DNA from 2 places in the Bradyrhizobium sp. Bra78 genome. Region 1 is predicted to be linked to the other one. Evidence: riboswitches for the same ligand, from Rfam matches in the RefSeq annotation. Region 1 holds a riboswitch; the other holds the start of a gene.
The links. A riboswitch is a leader RNA that binds a small molecule or an ion and turns the genes downstream of it on or off. The one in region 1 is predicted to bind glycine.

Region 1 (11,933 bases):
ATGGTCTTGCCGGCCGCGAGCACCGGCGAGGCCAGGGCGGTCGAAAGCGCGACGACCGACAGCGCAAGTTTGGAGGCGAACGCGCGAGGCCTCCGGCGCATTAACTGGAACATGGAAAGTTCTCCTGACGTGAAACTGTTCAAAGGCAGATTATTGGTTGAGCATCCGGCTCGTTCGTTGGGCGAACTAACCTCATGCAATGCCTTTATCTTTTCGAGACTTGCAGACAGCGCCGAGCGCGTCAATCCGGTTTCGCTGCAAGCCCAGGCGGCGCGCGCGCGGGCTCCACAAGGATCGGTTTGGCACTACAACACTCTCCCGCCTGTCCTGCCCGGCACCAATGCAATGCGCGTTCCATCTTCCGAAGCTCGAGAGACATTGAGATGAATCCAGCCAATCTTCCCTTCGATTCCGAAGCGATGCTCCAGGGCCTGCGCGGTTGGGTGGAATGCGAAAGCCCGACCTGGGACGCGAGTGCCGTGAACCGCATGCTCGATCTTGCCGCGCGCCAGATGGCAATCATGGGTGCGACGATCGAGCGCATCGCCGGCCGCGACGGCTTTGGCGGAGTGGTTCGCGCCCGCTTTCCGCATCCCAAGCAGGGCGAGCCGGGCATCCTGATTGCCGGACACATGGACACCGTCCATCCCACCGGCACCATCGAGAAGCTGAAATGGCGGCGCGAGGGCAACAGGTGCTACGGCCCCGGCATCTACGACATGAAAGGCGGCAATTATCTCTCGCTGGAAGCGATCCGGCAGCTGGCAAGTGCTTCGTTCACGACGCCGCTGCCGATCACCGTGCTGTTCACGCCCGACGAGGAGGTCGGCACGCCGTCGACGCGCGACATCATCGAGGCGGAGGCCGCGCGCAACAAATACGTGCTGGTGCCCGAGCCCGGCCGCGCCGACAACGGCGTCACGACTGGACGTTACGCCATCGCGCGGTTCAACCTCGAGGCGACGGGACGGCCGAGCCACGCCGGCGCAACGCTGTCGGCGGGCCGCTCGGCGATCCGCGAGATGGCGCGGCAGATCCTTGCGATCGACGCGATGACGACGGAGGACTGCACTTTCTCGGTCGGCGTTGTGCATGGCGGACAATGGGTCAATTGCGTTGCAACGACCGCTACCGGCGAAGCGCTGTCGATGGCCAAGCGGCAGGCTGATCTCGATCGCGGCGTCGAGAGGATGCTGGCTCTGTCAGGCACGACCAATGATGTCGCCTTCAAGGTGACGCGCGGCGTGACCCGGCCCGTGTGGGAGCCGGATGCGGGCACGATGGCGCTGTATGAAAAAGCACGCGGCATCGCTAAATCGCTCGGCGCCGAGCTGCCGCATGCGAGCTCGGGCGGCGGCTCGGACGGCAACTTTACCGGCGCGATGGGCATCCCGACGCTCGACGGACTCGGCGTGCGCGGCGGCAATGGCCACACGCTGGAAGAGTTCATCGAGGTCGAGAGCCTGGTCGAACGCGGCCGGCTGATGGCGGGTTTGCTGGCGACCCTGGAGTAATAGGTTGAATCAACTTCGCACTGCACAATGCGTTGGCAGTCGCGGTTGAAATTTAGCCTTGTCTATAAATAAGGCGCATCGTACTGCTCGATTGTCCACGCGACGATGCGGGAGAGATCGCAATGAAGGTTTCGGCCTTCTTTGCGGCGCCGACGGAGCAACCGCCCCGGAAACTCTCAGGCAAAAGGACTGTATCGTCAGGACGATCTGGAGAGAGACGGCACGGCCAAGATTGGTCGTTACGTCCACCGAAGGGGATAGTCCGGAGCAAGACCTCGCCTGAGGTCCGCAAAGGATCAAGCTCTCAGGTAACCGTGACAGATGGGGCGCCGCCAACGGCCTTGTGGCCGGCGGTTAGCCGACTCTAACTCACGGGAGCCCCGAACCTGCCATGACTCATATCGCCATCATCGGCGCCGGCATCACCGGCGTAACGACCGCCTATGCCCTGCTCGAACGCGGCTACAAGGTGACGGTGCTCGACAAGCACCGCTACGCCGCGATGGAGACCTCCTTCGCCAACGGCGGACAGCTCTCCGCCAGCAATGCCGAAGTGTGGAATAGCACCGCGACGATCCTCAAAGGCCTGCGCTGGATGTTTCGGCGCGACGCACCGCTGCTGATGAATCCGCGGCCGAACTGGCACAAATATTCGTGGATGAGCGAGTTCGTCGCCAACATCGGCAACTACCGCGCTAACACCATCGAGACCACGCGGCTCGCGATCGAAGCCCGCAAGCATCTGTACGAGATCGCCACGCGTGAAGGCATCGACTTCGACCTCGAACGTCGCGGCATTCTCCACATCTATCACGACAAGAAGGGTTTTGAATCCGGCCTGCGCGTCAACGCGCTGTTGCAGGAAGGCGGCCTCGATCGCCGCCCGGTCACGCCGGAAGAAATCCGCGCGATCGAGCCGACGCTGCGCAAGGAGTATTATGGCGGCTTCTACACGCCGTCGGACGCGACCGGCGATATCCACAAGTTTACCCGCGGGCTTGCCGAGGCCTGCAAGCGTCGCGGCGCGACCTTCATCCACGAAGCCAATATCGATTCCATCGCCCAGGCCGGCGGAGGCTTTGTCGTCGGCTGGGCAGATCTCTCTGCAAGCGATGCTGCCGCATCCGCACGCGGCATGCTGAACGTGGATGGGGTCGTGGTCTGCGCCGGTGTGGCGAGCCGCCACTTCGCCGCCCTCCTCGACGAGCGCGTCAACGTCTATCCGGTAAAGGGCTACTCGATCACCGTGCAGCTCGACACCGCCGAGAGCCGCAACGCGACGCCGACCGTGAGCCTGCTCGACGAGGCCGCCAAGATCGTTACCAGCCGGCTCGGCGCCGATCGCTTCCGCGTTGCCGGCACCGCCGAATTCAACGACTTCAACCGCGACATTCGCGCCGATCGCGTGCAGCCGCTGGTCGATTGGGTGCGCAGCAACTTCCCCGCCGTCGAAACGTCGCGAGTCATCCCATGGGCCGGGTTGCGCCCGATGATGCCGAACATGATGCCGGTGGTGCGCGCAGGGCGGATGCCGGGTGTGTTCTTCAACACCGGCCACGGCCATCTCGGCTGGACGCTGTCGGCAGCGACCGCGCAGATGATTGCCGGAACCATCGACGGCTGGCGCGGGCTCAACGCGCCGCCCACCATGCCCTCACTTGGGGTTGAGCGCGAGCTGCGTCATGCATCCTGAGTGGTCTCCATCAGGAGCAGGCGGCCCCTTGCGACCGCCCTGCCCTTGGCACACAATTTGCCCCGAAAGGTCGGCATCTCCGGCCGGCTTTCCCAGCCCGAATGACAGGCACGCATGATAGACACGAACGAATCCACGGGCACCTCGGCGCCCCACAAGTTCCTCAGCCGGAGATAGGTGCATGTTAGGTTACCTCATTCGCCGAATCTTCGCCGCCGTCCCCGTCATGGGCGTGGTCGCACTGTTCGTGTTTCTCCTGCTCCGCCTCACCCCCGGCGATCCCGCGGCGATTCTCGCCGGCGACAACGCGACACCGGAACGGCTGGAGCGCATCCGTACCTCGCTCGGCCTCAACGAGCCCCTGATCGTGCAGTTCATCACCTGGGTGAACAAGCTGCTGCACGGCGATCTCGGAACCTCGCTGATCTCCAACCTGCCGGTGGTGAAGATGATCGGCCAGCGTGTCGAGCCGTCGATCTCGATCGCGCTGTCGACCATCATCCTCGCCGTCATCGTCGCCGTTCCCTTAGGGGTGATCGCGGCGTGGAAGCACGGCACCTGGATCGATCGTTTCGTGATGGGTCTCTCGGTGCTCGGCTTCTCGGTCCCGGTGTTCGTGGTCGGCTACGTCCTGATCCAGGTCTTCGCCATCGACCTGCGCTGGGTGCCGGTCCAAGGTTTCAAGAGCATCAGCACGGGCTTTGGTCCGTTCTTCGAGCGCATGATCCTGCCGACCTGCGCGCTCTCCTTCATCTACATCGCGCTGATCGCGCGCATGACGCGCGCGGCGATGCTCGACGTGCTCGGCGAGGACTACGTCCGCACCGCGCGCGCCAAGGGCATCAACGAAGTCGCCGTGATGATGCGACATGCGCTGCGCAACGCCGCCGTACCCGTGATCACAGTGATCGGCACCGGCTTTGCGCTTCTGATCTCGGGCGTCGTCGTCACCGAGAGCGTGTTCAACATCCCCGGCATCGGCCGCCTCACCGTGGATGCGGTGCTGGCGCGCGACTATCCGGTGATCCAGGCGATGATCCTGCTGACGTCGCTGATCTATGTCGTCGTCAATCTTCTGATCGACGTCGCCTACACCCTGCTCGATCCGCGGATCCGGTACTGAGGCAAGGATAAGCACAAAAATGTCGGTCGATACCCTTCCCCAGCCGTCCATACCGATCACGTCGCCGCTGCGGCCGCGCTTCGGATTCCTCACCTCGACGCCCATCATCGCCACGGCGACGGTCTTGCTCGCGCTGATCGTGCTGGTCTCGATTCTGGCGCCGCTGATCGCGCCGCACGATCCGATCCAGCTCGCGCCGTCGCAACGGCTCAAGCCATCCTCGGCGCAGTTTCTGCTCGGCACCGACGCCTATGGCCGCGACCTGTTGTCCCGTGTCATCTACGGCGGCCGCATCTCGCTGCTGATTGGCGTCGGCTCGGCGATCCTGTCGATCGTCATCGGGCTCGTGATCGGCCTCGTCTCCGGCTTCTTCAAGCTGGTCGATTCCGTCCTGATGCGGATCATGGACGGCCTGATGGCGATGCCGAGCATCCTGCTCGCGATTGCCGTGGTGTCGCTGTCCGGTGCCAGCCTCTGGACGGTGCTGATCGCGATCACGATCCCCGAAGTCCCGCGCGTGGCCCGCCTGGTGCGCTCGGTCGTGCTGTCGGCGCGCGAGGAACCCTATGTCGAAGCGGCGATCTCGGTCGGCTCGTCCCTGCCGAAGATCATGTGGCGGCATTTGATGCCGAACACGATCGCGCCTCTGATCGTGCAGGGCAGTTACGTCTGCGCGTCCGCGATCCTCACGGAGGCCATCCTCTCCTTCCTCGGCGCCGGCATCTCGCCGGAGACGCCGACCTGGGGCAACATCATGGCCGAGGGTCGCCAGTACTTCCAGCTCAAGCCGACGCTGATCTTCTGGCCGGGCCTGCTGCTCTCGATCGCCATCCTCAGCATCAATCTGATCGGCGACGCAGCCCGCGACGCACTCGATCCCCGCATGAAGCAGCGGGAGGGCAAGTGATGACCAATCAAGTGATGACCAACCCCATCCTCGACATCAACAATCTCGTCGTCTCCGTCGGCAAGAAGCCGAAGGGCGCGAACATCATCGACGGCATCTCGATCCAGGTGCACGAGCGCGAGACGTTGTGTCTCGTCGGCGAAAGCGGCTCGGGCAAGTCGGTGACCTCGCTCACCACGATGGGACTGCTGCCGAAGGGCACCCTGGTTCCCACCGGCGGCAGCATCAAGCTGGTCGGCGAGGAGCTGCTCACCGCGACCGACCGCCGCCTGCGCCAGCTTCGCGCCACGCAGATGGCGATGATCTTCCAGGAGCCGATGACGGCGCTCAATCCCGTGGTGCCCGTCGGCCGCCAGATCGACGAGGTCCTGCGCGCGCATACCGACCTCGATGCGAGAGCGCGGAAGAAGCGCATCCTCGACATGATGGACCAGGTCCGCCTGCCCGAGGTCGAGCGCATCTTCGCCTCCTACCCGCACCGTCTCTCCGGCGGCCAGCGCCAGCGCATCATGATCGCGATGGCGCTCGTGCTGGAGCCGAAGCTTCTCATCGCCGACGAGCCGACCACCGCGCTCGACGTCACCACGCAGAAGCAGATCCTGACCCTGATCCGCGACCTCCAGCGCGATCACGGCACCGCCGTGCTGTTCATCACCCACGACATGGGCGTGGTCGCCGAGATCGCCGACCGCGTCGCGGTGATGCGGCAGGGCCGCCTGGTCGAGACCGGTCCGCTGGAGACCGTGCTGCGCAATCCGACCATGGAATACACCCGCAACCTGCTCTCTGCGGTGCCGAGCCTGGTGCCGCGCGTGGCGCGGCCCGAGACCAAGGAGCCGGTCGTGCTGGAGGCCAACGAGCTCAGCAAGGTCTACAAGGAGCGCGCGTTCTTCGGCAAAGGCCGCGAGGTCGTCGCCGCCGACAAGGTCACGCTGACGCTGCGCAAGGGCCGCACGCTCGGCATCGTCGGCGAAAGCGGCTCGGGCAAGTCGACCGTGGCACGCTGCATCGTCCGCCTGATCGACCCGACCTCCGGCGGCGTGCGCCTGGCCGGCCGCGAGATCGCGGACATCTCGCGCCGCCTGCTCCAGCCGCACCGGCAGAAGATCCAGATCGTGTTCCAGGACCCCTATCGCTCGCTCAACCCGCGCGTCACCGTCGGCGAAAGCATCGCGGAAGGCCCGATCAATTACGGCACCTCGCATGCCGACGCGATGAAGCGCGCCCGCGAGCTGCTCGAGCTCGTCGGCCTGCCCGCGGACGCCGTGGCGCGCTATCCGCACCAGTTCTCCGGCGGCCAGCGCCAGCGCATCGCGATTGCCCGCGCGCTCGCGCTCGATCCGGACGTGCTGGTCGCGGACGAAGCGGTCTCGGCGCTCGACGTCTCCGTGCAGGCACAGGTGCTGGAACTGCTCGACGAGATCCAGACGCGTCTCGGCATCGCCATCCTGTTCATCACCCACGATCTGCGTGTCGCAGCCCAGATCTGCGATGAAGTCGTGGTGATGCAGCACGGCCGCGTCGTCGAGCAGGGCCCGGCCGCCGAAGTGCTGACGCATCCGAAGGAGGCCTACACCAGGGCCCTGCTCGAGGCAGCGCCCGGCCGCAACTGGGACTTTGCGAATTTCCGGCCCGTCGCGGAAGGCGTGGCTGCGACAGCCTAGATCCATCCCTCGTCATTGCGAGCGTAGCGACGCAATCCAGTATCCCTCTGCGGAGACGGTCTGGATTGCCTCGCTACGCTCGCTATGACGGTGATCGCGGCAAGTATTCCCAAAACGGCTTAAGGCCATGCACGGCGCGAGTGCGTCCCACCTTGCTCTCGCCGCAGAGCCAAGGCTAACGTCGCCCGCTTTCAATCGCCTGGACTTGAATTGATGACACGTATCGCCGTCGGCGGCTTCCTGCACGAGACCAACACCTTCGCTCCGACGAAGGCGACTTTCGCGGACTTCCAGCATGGCGGCGGCTGGCCGGCGATGACTGAGGGCGCCGACGTGCTGAAGGTGATGCGGGCCATCAATGTCGGCCTCGCCGGTTTCGTCGACAGTGCCGAAGCCGATGGCTGGGAACTCGTCCCGACGATCGCCTGCGGGGCCAGCCCGTCGGCGCATGTCACCAGGGACGCCTTCGAGCGCATCGTCAAGGTCATGGTCGACGGGATCGCCGCCGCCGGCCCGATCGACGCCGTCTATCTCGACCTGCACGGCGCCATGGTCACCGAGCATCTCGACGACGGCGAAGGCGAGATCCTGGCGCGTGTGCGCCGCGTCATCGGCAAGGATGTTCCGCTGGTCGCGAGCCTCGACCTGCACGCCAACGTCACGCCCGAGATGATTGAGCATGCGGACGCGCTGATCGCCTACCGCACCTATCCCCATGTCGACATGGCCGAGACCGGCCGCGCCTCCGCGCGACATCTCGCATTGCTCCTGAAGACCAGGCAGCGTTTTGCAAAAACGTTCCGGCAATTGCCGTTCCTGATCCCGATCAGCTGGCAATGCACCAACGACCACCCCACCAAGGGCATCTACCAGAAGCTCGCCGCCCTGGAGGGCGATGCGGTTCCGACGCTCTCCTTCGCGCCCGGCTTCCCCGCGGCCGACTTCCGCGACTGCGGGCCGAGTGTGTTCGCCTATGGCAGGACCCAAGCCGACGCCGACCGCGCGGCGGATGCGATCGTCAAGCTCATCGAAAGCCACGAGGACGATTTCGACGGCAAGATCTGGTCGCCCGACGAAGGCGTGCGCCACGCCATGGAGCTTTCCAAGAGCGCGAGCAAGCCGATCATCATCGCCGACACTCAGGACAATCCCGGCGCCGGCGGCGATTCCGACACCACTGGCATGCTGCGCGCGCTGGTGCGCAACAAGGCCAGCGCCGCGACCGGCGTGATCTACGATCCCGCCTCGGCCAAGGCCGCACACGCGGCCGGCGTCGGCGCCACCGTGACGCTGTCGCTCGGCGGCAAGTCCGGCATACCCGGCGATGAGCCCTATCGCGAGACCTTCGTCGTCGAAAAGCTGTCCGACGGCCGCTTCGTCGCGCCCGGCCCTTACTACGGCGGCCGCGAGATGGAGATGGGTCCGTCCGCGGCCTTGCGCATCGGCGATGTCCGCGTTGTCGTGAGTTCGCACAAGGCGCAGCTCGCCGACCAGGCGATGTACCGCTATGTCGGCATCGAGCCGACGCAACAGAAGATTTTGGTCAACAAGAGCTCGGTGCACTTCCGCGCCGATTTCGAGCCGATCGCGGAAAAGCTGATGATCTGCGCTGCGCCCGGCGCGATGCCGGCCGACACAGCCGCGCTGCCCTGGACGCGGCTGCGTCCGGGCATCCGCATCAAGCCGAACGGCCCCGTTTTCAATCCCCCTTCACGCTAACCGGACAGGAACACATGCCCACGATCGAGCGCATCGACGGCTATGCCGACGAACTCACCGCCATTCGCCGCGACATCCACGCCCATCCCGAGATCGGCTTCGAGGAAGTGCGCACCTCCGGCATCGTCGCCGACAAGCTGAAGAGCTGGGGCATCGAGGTGCATCGCGGTCTCGGCGGCACCGGCGTGATCGGCGTCATCAAAGGCAAAGGTTCGGGCGGCAAGCGCATCGGCCTTCGCGCCGACATGGACGCGCTGCCGATGGAAGAGAACACCAATCTGAAATGGAGCTCGAAAATCCCCGGCCGCTTCCACGGCTGCGGCCATGACGGCCACACCACCATGCTGCTCGGCACCGCGCGCTACCTCGCCGAGACCAGGAACTTCGACGGCACCGTGCATCTGATCTTCCAGCCGGCCGAGGAAGGCCTCGGCGGCGCCCGCGCCATGATCAAGGACGGCCTGTTCGAGAAATTTCCCTGCGACGAGCTCTACGGCCTGCACAACGCGCCCGACCTCAACCACGGCGAGATCGCGATCCTGCCCGGCCCCGCGATGGCCAGCGCCGACTTCTTCGACCTCCGCATCACCGGCTATGGCGCGCATGGCGCGATGCCCGAGCGCTCCAAGGACGCTGTGATCATCGCGACGACGCTGGCGCAGGCGATCCAGACCATCGTCAGCCGCAACGTCGAGCCGCTGCAGGCCGCCGTCGTCTCGATCACGCAGATTCACGCCGGTTCCGCCTACAACGTCATTCCCGGCGACGCGCATCTTTGCGGCACCATCCGCACCTTCTCGAAGGAAGTCCGCACCCTGATCAGCGAGCGCATTCGCACGATCAGCGCCGGCATTGCGAGCGCCTATCAGTGCGTGATCGACGTCGACATCCGCGACACTTTCGATGTGCTGGTCAACCAGGTCGAGCAGTCCAAGGTGGTCGAGGAGGTCGCGCGCACGATCGTCAACCCCGCCAACGTGATCACCCGCGCCCAGCCGAAGATGGGCAGCGAGGATTTCGCCGACATGCTGCAGACCATTCCCGGCGCCTATTTCTGGGTCGGCCATGACGGCTCGGTGCCCGTGCACAACCCCGGTTTCGTGCTCGACGACAAGATCCTGCCGATCGGCGCCAGCATGTTCGCCCGGATCATCGAGACCCGGATGCCGGTGGGTGCCAATGCATAAAAAGGGCGTCGAAGAGGCGGTCACCTCGCTGCATGATCTGTCAGCGGTCGATCTGATCGCGGGCTATCGCGCCAAGCAGTTCTCGCCGAGCGAGATGCTGGAGGACGTGCTCGCCCACGTCGCTGCGTGGGAGCCGCACCTGAAAGCGCTCTATGCATTCGATCCCGACGGCGCGCGCGAGGCCGCAATGGCCTCGACGGCGCGCTGGTCCGGGGGCGAGCCCTCCGGCGCGCTCGACGGCGTGCCTGTCACGGTGAAGGACAACATCGCGACCAAGGGCGTGCCGGTGCCGCTCGGCGCCGCCAGCGTCAAGCTGGTCCCGGCCGAGAAGGATGCTCCGCCTGCCGCGCGGCTGCGTGAGGCCGGTGCGGTCATCTTCGCAAAAACCACCATGCCCGATTACGGCATGCTGTCCTCGGGCCTCTCTTCGTTCCATGCGCTCGCGCGTAATCCCTGGGACCTCTCCAAGAATCCCGGCGGCTCCAGCGCAGGCGCGGGCGCCGCGGCGGCGGCCGGCTACGGCCCGCTGCATCTCGGCACCGATATCGGCGGCTCGGTTCGCCTGCCCGCGGGCTGGTGCGGCCTCGTCGGATTGAAGCCGAGCTTTGGCCGCGTGCCGATCGACCCCGCTTATGTCGGCCGCGTCGCCGGCCCGATGACCCGCACGGTCGACGATTGCGCGCTGATGATGAGCGTGATCGCAAAGCCCGACCGGCGCGACGGCACCAGCCTGCCCGCAGAGCCGCTCAACTGGAAGGGGCTGGAGAAGTCCCCGCGCAAACTTCGCATCGGTCTGATGCTCGATCCCGGCGTCGGCCTGGCGCTGGAGAAGCCGGTGCGCGAGGTCGCGGTGAAGGCTGCGAAAGCGTTCGAATCCGCCGGCGCGGTCGTGACCGAAGTCGACGGCATCCTCACGCGCGAAATGCTCGACGGCCTCGACAATTTCTGGCGCGCGCGGATGTGGGATGATCTCTCCAAGCTGACGCCGGAAGATCAAGCGAAGGTGCTGCCCTACATCTTCAAATGGGGCGAGTCCGGCGCCAGGCTCTCCGGCATCGACGTCATCCGCGGCTTCAACCAGACCATGGCGATCCGCGCCGCCGCAGGAAAGCTGTTCTGCGAGCTCGACTATGTGATCTCGCCGACCGCGCCGAACGTGAACTACCCGGCCGATTGGGCTTCGCCCACCAATGACCCCATGAAGCCGTTCGAGCACATCGCCTATACCGTGCCGTGGAATATGTCCGAGAACCCTGCCCTGTCCATCAACGGCGGCTTCGACGCCAAGGGCTTTCCCATCGGCGTGCAGATCGTCGGCCGCCGCTTCGACGATATCGGCGTGCTCGGCATGGCCAAGGCCTTTGAGGGCTTGCGCGGTCCGCAGCGGCCCTGGCCGCGCCCGCCGGCGAAGTAGCGACTAAGCACAAGTCGTCATGCGCGGGCTCGACTCGCGCATCCATCCCTCGTCAAAAAAGATGGATTGCCGGGTCAAGCCCGGCAATACACAATCGATTCAAGAATGACAGGGAAGGAAATCACCATGGCGTATGAGACGATCAAATACGAGGTCGCCGAACAGATCCTCACCATCACCCTGAACCGACCCGACAAGCTCAACGCCTTCAACGCGCAGATGCAAGCAGAGCTGATCGACGCGTTCGACGCCGCCGACAAGGACGACAACGTCCGCGCCATCATCGTCACCGGCGCCGGCCGCGGTTTTTGCGCGGGCGCGGACCTCTCTTCCGGCGCCGACACGTTCGATCGCGACGCGCGGCGCGGGCCGGTCAAGCGCTTCGCCGACGGCAAGGTCGACTACAGCGATCCGCAGGTGCGCGATGGCGGCGGCCAGGTGACGCTGCGTATCTTCAAATGCCTCAAGCCGGTGATTGCCGCAGTGAATGGTCCCGCCGTCGGCATCGGCGTCACCATGCAGCTCGCGATGGACATCCGCATCGCGTCGGACGCCGCACGCTTCGGCTTCGTGTTCTCCCAGCGCGGCATCGTGCCTGAGGCGGCATCGAGCTGGTTCCTGCCGCGCATCGTCGGTATCTCGCAGGCGCTGGAATGGTGTTATTCGGGCCGCGTCTTCCCGGCGCAGGAAGCGCTCGCGGGCCGTCTCGTCA
Region 2 (11,933 bases), 140 kb from region 1:
GGCGTCGGCGTCAAGTGCGCCACCATCACCCCGGACGAGGCCCGGGTGAAGGAGTTCAATCTCAAGCAGATGTGGAAGTCGCCGAACGGCACCATCCGCAACATCCTCGGCGGCGTGATCTTCCGCGAGCCGATCATCTGCAAGAACGTGCCGCGCCTGGTTCCCGGCTGGACCAAGCCGATCATCATCGGCCGCCACGCCTATGGCGACCAGTACCGCGCCACCGATTTCAAGTTCCCGGGCAAGGGCACCCTGTCGATGAAGTTCGTCGGCGAGGACGGCACCGTGATCGAGAAGGAAGTGTTCAAGGCGCCCGGCGCCGGCGTCGCCATGGAGATGTACAATCTCGACGATTCCATCATCGACTTCGCCCGCGCCTCGCTCAACTACGGCCTGCTGCGCAACTACCCGGTCTATCTCTCGACCAAGAACACCATCCTCAAGGTCTATGACGGCCGCTTCAAGGACATCTTCCAGGATATCTACGACCGCGAGTTCAAGAAGGACTTCGAGGCCAAGGGTCTGACCTACGAGCACCGCCTGATCGACGACATGGTGGCCTCGGCGCTGAAATGGTCCGGCGGCTACGTCTGGGCCTGCAAGAATTACGACGGCGACGTGCAGTCCGACACGGTCGCGCAGGGCTACGGCTCGCTCGGCCTGATGACCTCGGTCCTGCTCACCCCCGACGGCAAGACGGTCGAAGCCGAAGCGGCCCACGGCACCGTGACCCGCCACTACCGCGAGCACCAGAAGGGCAAGGAGACCTCGACCAACTCGATCGCGTCGATCTTCGCCTGGACGCGCGGCCTCGCCCACCGCGCCAAGCTCGACAACAATGCCGAGCTCGCCAAGTTTGCGAACACGCTGGAGAAGGTCTGCGTCGACACCGTCGAGGCCGGCTACATGACCAAGGACCTCGCGCTGCTGGTCGGCGCCGACCAGCGCTGGCTCTCGACCACCGGCTTCCTCGACAAGGTCGCCGAGAACCTGACCAAGGAGCTGGCGGCGTAAGCCGTCCGCAATTTCGCCCGACTGGGCCAGACATCATCACGGGCCGCGCCTCCAGCGCGGCCCGTTCGTTTTTTGAGACCCCTTTGCGGAGATGCGACCATGTCGATCAAGCTTGCTGCCCCCAGCCTGTTGCTCGCGGCCCTGATCGGACCGGCCTTCGCCGCCGACCCGCTCCCGGACGCCATCGCCGCGCCCGGCGAGAGCGTCGTGCTCAGCGTCCATGCCGAGGGCGCGCAGGTCTATGAGTGCAAGGCAGCCGCCGACGGCAAGCTCGCCTGGGCCTTTCGCGAGCCGATCGCCACCCTGCTCGCCGAGGGCAAGACCATCGGCCGGCACTATGCCGGGCCGAGCTGGGAGCATGCCGACGGCAGCGCCGTGGTCGGCAAGGCCATCGGCAACGCGCCGGGTGCGACGGCCGCCGATATCCCCTGGCTGAAGCTGGAGGTCGCCTCTCGCCGCGGCAGCGGCGTGCTGACGCTGGTCACCACCGTCCAGCGCATCAACACCCATGGCGGCAAGCTCGAGGGCTCTTGCGAGAAGGCCGGCGAGTTCAAAAGCGCGCCCTATTCGGCCGAGTATGTTTTCCTGAAGAAGGGCTGAGACCGATGCTTTTCATGGTGATCGAGCGCTTCAAGGACCGCGATCCGATTCCGGTCTACCGGCGCGTCCGCGATGAAGGCGTCAAATTCCCGGAAGGCCTCAAATATCTCGGCAGCTGGATCGAGCCGAATTTCGACCGCTGCTTCCAGCTGATGGAATGCGACGACGCGCGCCTGTTGCAGCAATGGGTTTTGAACTGCCAGGGCTTTGGCATGACGTTCGAGATCGTGCCGGTGGTGCCCAGCAAGGAGACGCGCGAGGTCGTGGCGCCTTTCCTCGACGGCAAGTAACCGCCGGGACTATTCGTCTCAGCGGTCGGTGCCCTCGCGCTCGGCCTGCGCCAGCTCCGCCGCGGCGAGATCGCCGGTCTCCTCCAGCCGCGCCTTCGCCGTCTGGTGGACGTGCGCGGCGAGCGTCGGCATGCGCGCGATCAGGGCGTGAAAATCCTGGGCGTCGAGCACGAGCAGCCGGGTCTTGCGCGTCGCCGTCACCGTGCCGCTGCGCTTGGTTTTGTGCAGCAGCGCGATCTCGCCGAAAAACGTGCCGTCGGTGAGCCGCACATGCTGGCTCGGCAGCGCGATCTCGACCTCGCCGGCGGTGATGAAATACATCGACGAGGCGTCATCGCCCCGCCGCACCAGGATCTCGCCCTGCTCGATGGTGCGGGCGCGGAGCAGCCGCATGATGTCGGCGATCTCGGAGGCCGACAGATGCGAGAACAGCGGCACCCGCGCCAGCATGCCCCAGGTGACGACGAAATCGCGCCGCTTCACCTCTTCGGCGAAGGCCGTCGAGATGATCGCAACCGGCAGCGCGATCATGGCGAAGCCGCTGATGATCGTGAAAACGGAGATGAACTTCCCGAGCGCCGTCACCGGCACGACGTCGCCATAACCGACGGTGCCGAGCGTCACGATCGCCCACCACATCGCCTGCGGGATGGTGCCGAGCTTGTCCGGCTGCACGTCGCGCTCGATGGCGTAGAGCAGCGAGGCGAAGGTCAGGACCGCGCCGATCAGGATGACGATGCAGCCGATCAGCGCCCGCCGCTCGGCATGCACGGCGGCGAGCAGCGAACGCATCGCCGGCGAATAGCGGACCAGCTTGAAGAAAGGCAGCACGCCGAGCGCGGCCAGCGTCGCATGCCGGCCGGCGATAAGCACGATTCCCGCGGGCAGGAACGCCATGAGGTCGATGATGCCGAGCGACGAGAAGGCATAAGAGAGCCGGTCGGACAGCGCGGACGCCTTGCGCTGGGTGTGACCGGCAACCGTCCACAGCCGCGCTAGATATTCCAGCGCGAACACGATCACGGACAGGATAGTGATGCCTGTGAACAGCACGCCGAACTGCGCATCCAGCTCCGGCACCGAGGCGAGGATCATCGCGGCCACGTTGAGCACGATGACGCTGATGATCAGCTGGATGAAGCGCGACCCGGCCGAATAGGCCAGCGGATCGTGCTCCAGCAGTTCGTAGAGGCGATCCCTCAAATCGGGATCGCGCAAGCCACGTCCCCGCGGAACGAGGCCCATGGCTGTCTAAGCGCCCGTCATCGCTTTTTCGATCGCGCTCAGCGCCTCGGTCGCCTTGGCCCCGTCGGGGCCGCCGGCCTGGGCCATGTCGGGCCGCCCGCCGCCGCCCTTGCCGCCGAGCGCTTCGGAGGCGACGCGCACCAGGTTCACGGCGTTGAAGCGCGCGGTGAGATCCGCGGTGACGCCGACCACGACACCGGCCTTGCCGTCCTCGGTGACGCCGACGATGGCGACCACGCCGGAGCCGATCTGCTTCTTGCCGTCGTCGGCGAGGCTCTTGAGATCCTTCATCTCGATGCCCTCGACCGCGCGCGCCATCAGCTTGACGTCGCCGACCTCGCGCACGCCGGAGGCTGCGCCATTGCCGCTCGCCGCGCCGCCGCCCATCGCGAGCTTCTTGCGGGCGTCGGACAATTCGCGCTCGAGCTTCTTGCGCTCGTCCATCAGCGCGGCGATGCGCGCCGGGACGTCGTCGATCGAGGTGCGCAGCTCATTGGCCGCGGTCTTGGCCAGCGCCATGGTGTCGTTGGCATGCTTGCGTGCATAATTGCCGGTCAGCGCCTCGATGCGGCGCACGCCGGAGGCGACCGCGCTCTCGCCGGTCAGCGTGATCAGGCCGATGTCGCCGGTGCGCTTCACATGCGTGCCGCCGCAGAGCTCGACCGACCAGCCGAGCGCATTGGCACCGCGCTCGCGCGCGGTCCGGCCCATCGAGACGACGCGAACCTCGTCGCCATATTTCTCGCCGAACAGGGCGCGCGCGCCGGCCTCGCGGGCCTCGTCGACGCCCATGACGCGGGTCGTGACCTCGTCGTTCTCAAGCACCACGTTGTTGGCGATGTCCTCGACGCGGGCGAGCTCCTCCGCCGTGATCGGCTTCTGATGCACGAAGTCGAAACGCAGGCGATCCGGCGCAACCATCGAGCCGCGCTGGGCGATGTGGTCGCCGAGCACCTGGCGCAGCGCCTCATGAATGAGATGCGTCGCCGAGTGGTGCGCGCGGATCGACGAGCGCCTGCCGTGATCGACCTCGAGCTGCAGCGCGGTGCCGAGCTTCAGCTCGCCGCTCTCCAATGTGCCGATATGGACGAAGAGATCGCCGAGCTTCTTCTGCGTGTCGGTGACGCGGAACTTGATGCCGCCATCGCCCGTCAGCACGCCGGTGTCGCCGACCTGGCCGCCAGACTCCGCATAGAACGGCGTCTGGTTCAGCAGCAGCGCGCCGGTCTCGCCGGCCTTGAGGCTGCCCGTTTCCTTGCCGTCCTTGACCAGCGCGGAGACGACGCCTTCGGCGCTCTCGGTCTCGTAGCCGAGAAATTCGGTCGCACCCAGCCTCTCGCGTAGCGGGAACCAGATCGCCTCGGAGGCCGCCTCACCCGAGCCGGCCCAGGACGCGCGCGCCTTGGCCTTCTGACGCTCCATCGCGTCGGTGAAGGAAGCCTGGTCGACGCTGATGCCGCGCGACTTCAGCGCGTCCTGCGTCAGATCGAGCGGGAAGCCGTAGGTGTCGTACAGCGTGAAGGCGACGTCGCCGTCGAACATGTCGCCCTTCTTCAACGACGCGCTCTTCTCGTCGAGGATGGCAAGGCCGCGGGTCAGCGTCTTGCGGAAGCGGGTCTCTTCCAGCCGCAGCGTTTCCTCGATCAGGTTTTCCGCGCGCATCAGATCGGGATAGGCCTGGCCCATCTCGCGCACCAGCGCCCAGACCAGGCGATGCATCAGCGGCTCCTTGGCGCCGAGCAGCTGCGCATGGCGCATCGCCCGGCGCATGATCCGGCGCAGCACGTAGCCGCGGCCCTCGTTCGAGGGCAGCACGCCGTCGGCGACCAGGAAGGCGGAGGAGCGCAGGTGGTCGGCGATGACGCGGAACGAGGCCACGGTCTGCTCGTTCGGCCCGCTGCCGAGCGCGGACGATGTCGCGTCGATCAAATGACGGAACAGGTCGGTCTCGAACACGCTGTCGACGCCCTGCATGATGCAGGCCATGCGCTCCAGCCCCATGCCGGTGTCGATCGAGGGACGCGGCAGCGCCACGCGCTCCTCCTTCGTCACCTGCTCGTACTGCATGAACACCAGATTCCAGAATTCGAGGAAGCGGTCGCCGTCCTCCTCGGGACTGCCCGGCGGTCCGCCCCAGATGTGCTCGCCGCGATCGATGAAGATCTCCGAGCACGGGCCGCACGGCCCGGTGTCGCCCATCGCCCAGAAATTGTCCGAGGTCGGGATGCGGATGATGCGGTCGTCGGAGAAGCCGGCGATCTTCTTCCACAGGCCCGCCGCCTCGTCGTCGGTGTGGTAGACGGTGACGAGCAGCTTGTCCTTCTTGAGCCCGAACTCGGACGTGATCAGCTTCCATGCCAGCTCGATCGCGCGCTCCTTGAAATAGTCGCCGAACGAAAAATTGCCGAGCATCTCGAAGAAGGTGAGATGGCGCGCGGTGTAGCCGACATTGTCGAGGTCGTTGTGCTTGCCGCCGGCGCGCACGCATTTCTGCGACGTGGTGGCGCGCTGATAGGGCCGCTTCTCGACGCCGGTGAAGACGTTCTTGAACTGCACCATGCCGGCATTGGTGAACATCAACGTCGGATCGTTGCGCGGCACCAATGGCGAGGACGACACGATTTCGTGGCCGTTCTCGGCAAAGAAGTTCAGAAAGGTCGACCTGATCTCGTTGACGCCGCTCATGTTCATCCAATCGGGTGTGCTTGGACCCGCCATACGCCATCCAAACCGCAAGTTTGGGCTGATATCTGCGGGCCAAAGCGCTTTTAGACAAGGCCAGCTTCGCTGTCCAGAAACTGTGCAACCGGATCAGTGGGTTGCCGCAGGCGCGCAATCCCCGTTGCAATCCCGTTGCAATCCCGTTGAAAGCCGCCGATGCCGCGTTGACAGGCTTGGCCGCCCTGTGGTCTGTACCCATCTGTATCGTACGGCCACGTCGGGAGAGACCGGCTTTAGGCAGCCGGCGCCGAAGGAGCAACCGCCCCGGAAACTCTCAGGCAAAAGGACCGCGTGGCTTTGACGACATCTGGAAAGAGGCGCCGACGGGCGATGACCTTCTAAAGGTCGACCCGGACAGCGTCCGCCGACGGGATAATACTCTCAGGCACAGCGACAGATGGGGCTTCGACTGGTGTCCACGGGAAATCGTTCCCGGGGAACCGCCGAGGGCCCCGTAATGCTTGCGCGTGACGACAAAGAATCCCTGAAACGCACCCCCCTTTACGATCTTCACGTGTCGCTCGGCGGCAAGATGGTGCCGTTCGCGGGCTATGACATGCCCGTGCAGTACCCCGCGGGCGTGCTGAAGGAACACCTCCATACCCGCAGCCAAGCCGGCCTGTTCGACGTCTCCCATATGGGACAGCTCGCGCTACGGCCGAAATCCGGCAGGGTCGAGGACGCCGCCCGCGCGCTGGAACGGCTGGTGCCGCAGGACATCGTGGCGATCGCGCCGGGGCGTCAGCGCTATGCCCAGTTCACCAATGCGGACGGCGGCCTGCTGGACGATTTGATGGTCGCCAATTTCGGCGATCATCTGTTCCTGGTCGTCAACGCCGCCTGCAAGGAGCAGGACGAGGCGCATCTGCGCGCGAATCTCTCCGGCGACTGCGTCATCGAGCAGCTGGCGGACCGCGCGCTGATCGCGTTGCAGGGTCCGAAGGCGGAATCGGCACTGGCGAAATTGTGTGCAGAGGCGCCGTCCATGAAATTCATGGATGCCGGCCCGCACAAGGTCGCCGGCCTCGACTGTTTCGTCTCGCGCTCCGGCTACACCGGCGAGGACGGGTTCGAGATTTCGGTCCCCGCAGGCGACGCCGAGCGCCTCGCCAGGACGCTGCTGGACAACGCGGATGTGCTGCCGATCGGCTTGGGGGCCCGCGACAGCCTGCGTCTCGAGGCAGGCCTCTGTCTCTACGGCCACGACATCGACACCACGACCACGCCGGTCGAAGCCGCGCTGGAATGGTCGGTGCAGAAGAGCCGCCGCAGCGGCGGCGCGCGCGCCGGCGGCTTTCCCGGTGCCGACAAGATCCTCGCTCATTTCGACAACGGCGCAAGCCGCCGCCGCGTCGGGCTGCGCACCGAGGGCCGCGCGCCGGTGCGCGAGGGCGCGCTGCTGTTTGCGGATGCGGCCTCCAGCGAGCCGATCGGAAAGGTCACCTCCGGCGGCTTCGGCCCGAGCCTGAATGCACCGGTCGCGATGGGCTATGTGCCGACGAGCCTGAGCGCGCTCGATACGAAACTGTTCGCCGAGGTGCGCGGCCAGCGGCTGCCGCTCACCGTCGCCGCCATGCCTTTCGTGAAAAACACCTACAAACGCTGAGGACAAGACAATGACCACGACGCTGTACACCTCCGACCACGAATGGCTCGCGATCGACGGCGACGTCGCCACCGTCGGGATCACCGACTACGCGCAGTCGCAGCTCGGCGACGTCGTGTTCGTCGAGCTGCCCAAGATCGGCCGCACCCTGAAGAAGACCGAAGCCGCCGCCGTCGTGGAATCGGTGAAGGCCGCCTCCGACGTCTACGCGCCAATCTCGGGCGAGGTGCTCGAGACCAACGCCGAGCTCGCGGGCGAGCCGGCGCTGATCAATTCGGATGCTCAGGGCAAGGCCTGGTTCTTCAAGATCAGGATCGCCGACAAGAGCGAGCTCGGCGGCCTCATGGATGAAGCCGCCTACAAGGCACACACGGCTTAAAGAGCGATGGAGCAAGCGATGACCGCGCACCGCAAATCCAACGGCGACGCCGCCGCCACCTTCGTTCGGCGCCACATCGGCCCCTCCGCGCGCGATGTCGCCGCGATGCTGGAGACCGTCGGCGCCAGGACCCTCGACGCGCTGATGGCGGAGACGCTGCCGGCCTCGATCCGGCAGGCCGCGCCGCTCGATCTCGGCAAGCCGCTCAGCGAGACCGAGGCGATCGCGCATATGGGCGAGCTCGCAAGCCAGAACCAGGTCTTCACCTCGCTGATCGGCCAAGGCTATTCCGGCACGATCCTGCCCGCGGTGATCCAGCGCAACATCCTCGAGAACCCGGCCTGGTACACGGCCTACACGCCCTACCAGCCCGAGATCAGCCAGGGCCGGCTGGAGGCGCTGCTCAACTTCCAGACCATGATCTGCGACCTCACCGGGCTCGACGTCGCCAACGCCTCGCTGCTGGATGAGGCGACCGCAGCGGCCGAAGCCATGGCGCTGGCGGAGCGGCACTCGAAGGTCGAGGCAAAGGCCTTCTTCGTCGACAAGGACGTGCATCCGCAGACGCTGGCTGTGATGCGCACCCGCGCGGAGCCCTTGGGCTGGACCCTGGTCGTCGGCGATCCCCTCGCCGATCTCGACAAGGCCGACGTGCTCGGCGCGCTGCTGCAATATCCGGGCTCATCGGGCGCCGTGCGCGACCTCAGGCCCGCGATCGCGGCACTGAAGGCCAAGGGCGCGCTCGCGATCGTTGCCGCCGATCTGCTGGCGCTGACGCTGCTCGCCTCGCCCGGCGAGCTCGGCGCCGACATCGCGATCGGTTCGGCCCAGCGCTTCGGCGTGCCGATGGGTTATGGCGGGCCGCACGCGGCCTACATGGCGGTGCGCGATGCGCTGAAGCGCTCGCTGCCCGGCCGCATCGTCGGCCTCTCCGTCGATTCGCGCGGGATGCCCGCCTATCGCCTCGCGCTGCAGACCCGCGAGCAGCACATCCGCCGCGAGAAGGCGACCTCCAACATCTGCACCGCGCAGGTGCTGCTCGCCGTGATCGCCTCGATGTACGCGGTCTATCACGGCCCCGAGGGCCTGACCCACATTGCGCGAAACGTGCATCGCCGCGCCGCCGTGCTCGCTGCCGGCCTGCGCAAGCTCGGCTTCGCGCCGAGTTGCGACAGCTTCTTCGACACGCTCAGCGTGGATGCCGGCACGAGGCGTGCCGAGATCGTCGCGCGCGCTGCCTCAGAGAAGGTCAATCTCGGCGTCGGCGAAACCGCATTGCGGATCGCGCTCGACGAGACCACCACGCCTGCGACGGTGGAAGCGGTCTGGCGCGCGTTCGGCGGCACGCTTGCTTACGCCGAGTTAGATGCGACCACGCGCGAGGCGCTGCCGGAGGCGCTGAAGCGCACGACCTCCTTCCTCACCCATCCGGTGTTCCACGCGCATCGCTCGGAGACCGAGATGCTGCGCTACATGCGCAAGCTCAGCGACCGTGACCTCGCACTCGACCGCGCGATGATCCCGCTCGGCTCCTGCACGATGAAGCTGAACGCGACCACCGAGATGATGCCGCTGACCTGGCCGGAATTTTCCAGCCTGCACCCGTTCGCCCCGCGCGAGCAGGCACGCGGCTACCACGCGCTGTTCGCGCGGCTGGAAAAATGGCTGTGCGACATCACCGGCTATGACGCGATCTCGCTGCAGCCGAATTCGGGCGCGCAGGGCGAGTATGCCGGCCTGCTTGCCATCCGCGGCTATCACGCGGCGCGTGGGCAGAGCCATCGCAAGATCTGCCTGATCCCCTCCTCCGCCCACGGCACCAACCCGGCCTCGGCCGCGATGGTCGGCATGGACGTGGTGGTGGTCGCCTGCGAGAAGAACGGCGACGTCGACGTCAATGATCTCCGCGCCAAGGCGGAGAAGCATTCGAACGACCTCGCCGCTGTGATGATCACCTATCCCTCGACCCATGGCGTGTTCGAGGAGCACATAAGCGAGATCTGCGAGATCGTGCATGGCCACGGCGGCCAGGTGTATCTGGACGGCGCCAATCTCAACGCGCAGGTCGGCCTGAGCAGGCCCGGCGATTACGGCGCCGACGTCAGCCACCTCAACCTGCACAAGACGTTCTGCATCCCGCATGGCGGCGGCGGCCCCGGCATGGGCCCGATCGGCGTCAAGGCACACCTCGCGCCTTTCCTGCCCGGCCATCCGGCGACGCAAGCGGACGCTCCGGTCGGTCCGGTCTCGGCTGCACCGTTCGGCTCGGCTTCGATCCTGACCATCTCCTACATCTACATTCTGATGATGGGCGGCGACGGCTTGAAGCGCGCCACCGAGATCGCGATCCTCAACGCCAACTACATCGCGGCGCGCCTCGATGCGCACTTCCCGGTGCTCTACAAGAACGCCAAGGGCCGCGTCGCACATGAGTGCATCGTCGACCCGCGCGCGCTGAAGAACACGAGTGGCGTCACCGTGGACGACATCGCAAAACGCCTGATCGACTACGGCTTCCACGCGCCCACCATGAGCTTTCCGGTGCCGGGCACGCTGATGATCGAGCCGACCGAATCGGAATCGAAGGCGGAGCTGGATCGCTTCTGCGACGCGATGATCGCGATCCGGAAGGAGATCGCCGAGGTCGAGGCGGGCCGCTTCAAGATCGAGGCCTCGCCGCTGCGCCACGCGCCGCACACCGTGCACGACATCGCCGACGATGCGTGGAATCGCGCCTACACCCGCGCCGAGGGCTGCTTCCCCGCGGGCAGCTCGCGCACCGACAAATATTGGTCGCCGGTCGGCCGCGTCGACAACGTCTATGGCGACCGCAACCTGGTGTGTTCGTGCCCGCCGGTGAGCGATTACGCGGAAGCTGCGGAGTAAGGGATCGTAGGGTGGGTTAGCGCAGCGTAACCCACCACTTCAGCTTCAACGGAGACGAACAGTGGTGGATTACGCCTTCGGCTAATCCACCCTACAATCTAGCCGTCCGGCCAACGCATCAGACTTCCCGATCGTGCCGCAAGGCTCTGGCAATGGGTGCTCGCGACGGTGAGCGCCCAGGCTTGGGATTTATCGATGTTGCCCTGCAGATCAGCGAGCGCGCGCGCCTGCCAGTGTGCCCTTTCGCGTCCGAGCGGCAAGGCTTCAGTCTCCGAAACAATTCCCACAAAGGGCAAGATATCGGGATCATCTTCGAGGCGAGCCTTGAAGCTGTGCCTTGCAATTGCCCTGGCACCTTCCACCGGGGACACGCTTCCGGAAAGTATGCCTTTCGCCATCTCAATAATGATCTGGCGAGCAGCAATGACCTCGGATTGATTCCAACTCACGGCGATCCAGGGCTCACTAACTGATCCGGGTATCTCTTGTATCATAAAACGAAACGGGCCCCGAAGACGTCGGCAACTCAACGTCCTCAGCGCCCGCTCCTCGCGAAAAACTCTTCGCGTTAAAGCTTACTCGTCCGCCGGCTCGTCGCCGTCGGCGTCACGCTCGGGGGTGCCGGCCAGAATCTGCTCGGCGATCAGGCCGGAGTTCTGGCGGATCGAGGTCTCGATCTTGGCGGTGATGTCGGGGTTGGCCTTCAGGAACGCCTTGGAGTTCTCGCGGCCCTGGCCGAGACGCTGGCTGTCATAGGAGAACCAGGCGCCGGATTTCTCGACGATGCCGGCCTTGACGCCGAGATCGAGGATCTCGCCCATCTTGGAGACGCCCTCGCCGTACATGATGTCGAATTCGACCTGCTTGAACGGCGGCGCCAGCTTGTTCTTCACCACCTTGACGCGCGTGGTGTTGCCGACCACCTCGTCGCGCTCCTTGATCGCGCCGATGCGGCGGATGTCGAGGCGGACGGAGGCATAGAACTTCAGCGCGTTGCCGCCGGTCGTGGTCTCGGGCGAGCCGTACATCACACCGATCTTCATGCGGATCTGGTTGATGAAGATCACCATGGTGTTGGACTTGTTGATCGAGGCCGTCAGCTTGCGCAGCGCCTGGCTCATCAACCGCGCTTGAAGACCCGGCAGCGCATCGCCCATCTCGCCCTCGAGCTCGGCCTTCGGCACCAGCGCCG

Region 2: another riboswitch for glycine. It lies ahead of gcvT (glycine cleavage system aminomethyltransferase GcvT); the one in region 1 lies ahead of OC450_RS24720 (D-amino acid dehydrogenase).

The regions. Positions count from the first base shown of each region.
Region 1 is NZ_JALJRE010000012.1:13,807-25,739, forward strand. It holds gene OC450_RS24710 (ABC transporter substrate-binding protein) at 1-113, opposite strand, end outside; gene OC450_RS24715 (M20/M25/M40 family metallo-hydrolase) at 384-1,514, shown strand; glycine riboswitch at 1,613-1,716, shown strand; glycine riboswitch at 1,720-1,837, shown strand; gene OC450_RS24720 (D-amino acid dehydrogenase) at 1,906-3,207, shown strand; gene OC450_RS24725 (ABC transporter permease) at 3,389-4,330, shown strand; gene OC450_RS24730 (ABC transporter permease) at 4,350-5,237, shown strand; gene OC450_RS24735 (ABC transporter ATP-binding protein) at 5,252-6,901, shown strand; gene OC450_RS24740 (M81 family metallopeptidase) at 7,115-8,620, shown strand; gene OC450_RS24745 (M20 aminoacylase family protein) at 8,635-9,807, shown strand; gene OC450_RS24750 (amidase) at 9,800-11,221, shown strand; gene OC450_RS24755 (crotonase/enoyl-CoA hydratase family protein) at 11,348-11,933, shown strand, end outside.
Region 2 is NZ_JALJRE010000012.1:157,297-169,229, forward strand. It holds gene OC450_RS25445 (NADP-dependent isocitrate dehydrogenase) at 1-1,014, shown strand, start outside; gene OC450_RS25450 (DUF3455 domain-containing protein) at 1,114-1,614, shown strand; gene OC450_RS25455 (DUF3303 domain-containing protein) at 1,620-1,904, shown strand; gene OC450_RS25460 (cyclic nucleotide-gated ion channel) at 1,923-3,149, opposite strand; gene alaS (alanine--tRNA ligase) at 3,156-5,834, opposite strand; glycine riboswitch at 6,079-6,169, shown strand; gene gcvT (glycine cleavage system aminomethyltransferase GcvT) at 6,328-7,476, shown strand; gene gcvH (glycine cleavage system protein GcvH) at 7,487-7,855, shown strand; gene gcvP (aminomethyl-transferring glycine dehydrogenase) at 7,874-10,741, shown strand; gene OC450_RS25485 (hypothetical protein) at 10,840-11,190, opposite strand; gene recA (recombinase RecA) at 11,317-11,933, opposite strand, start outside.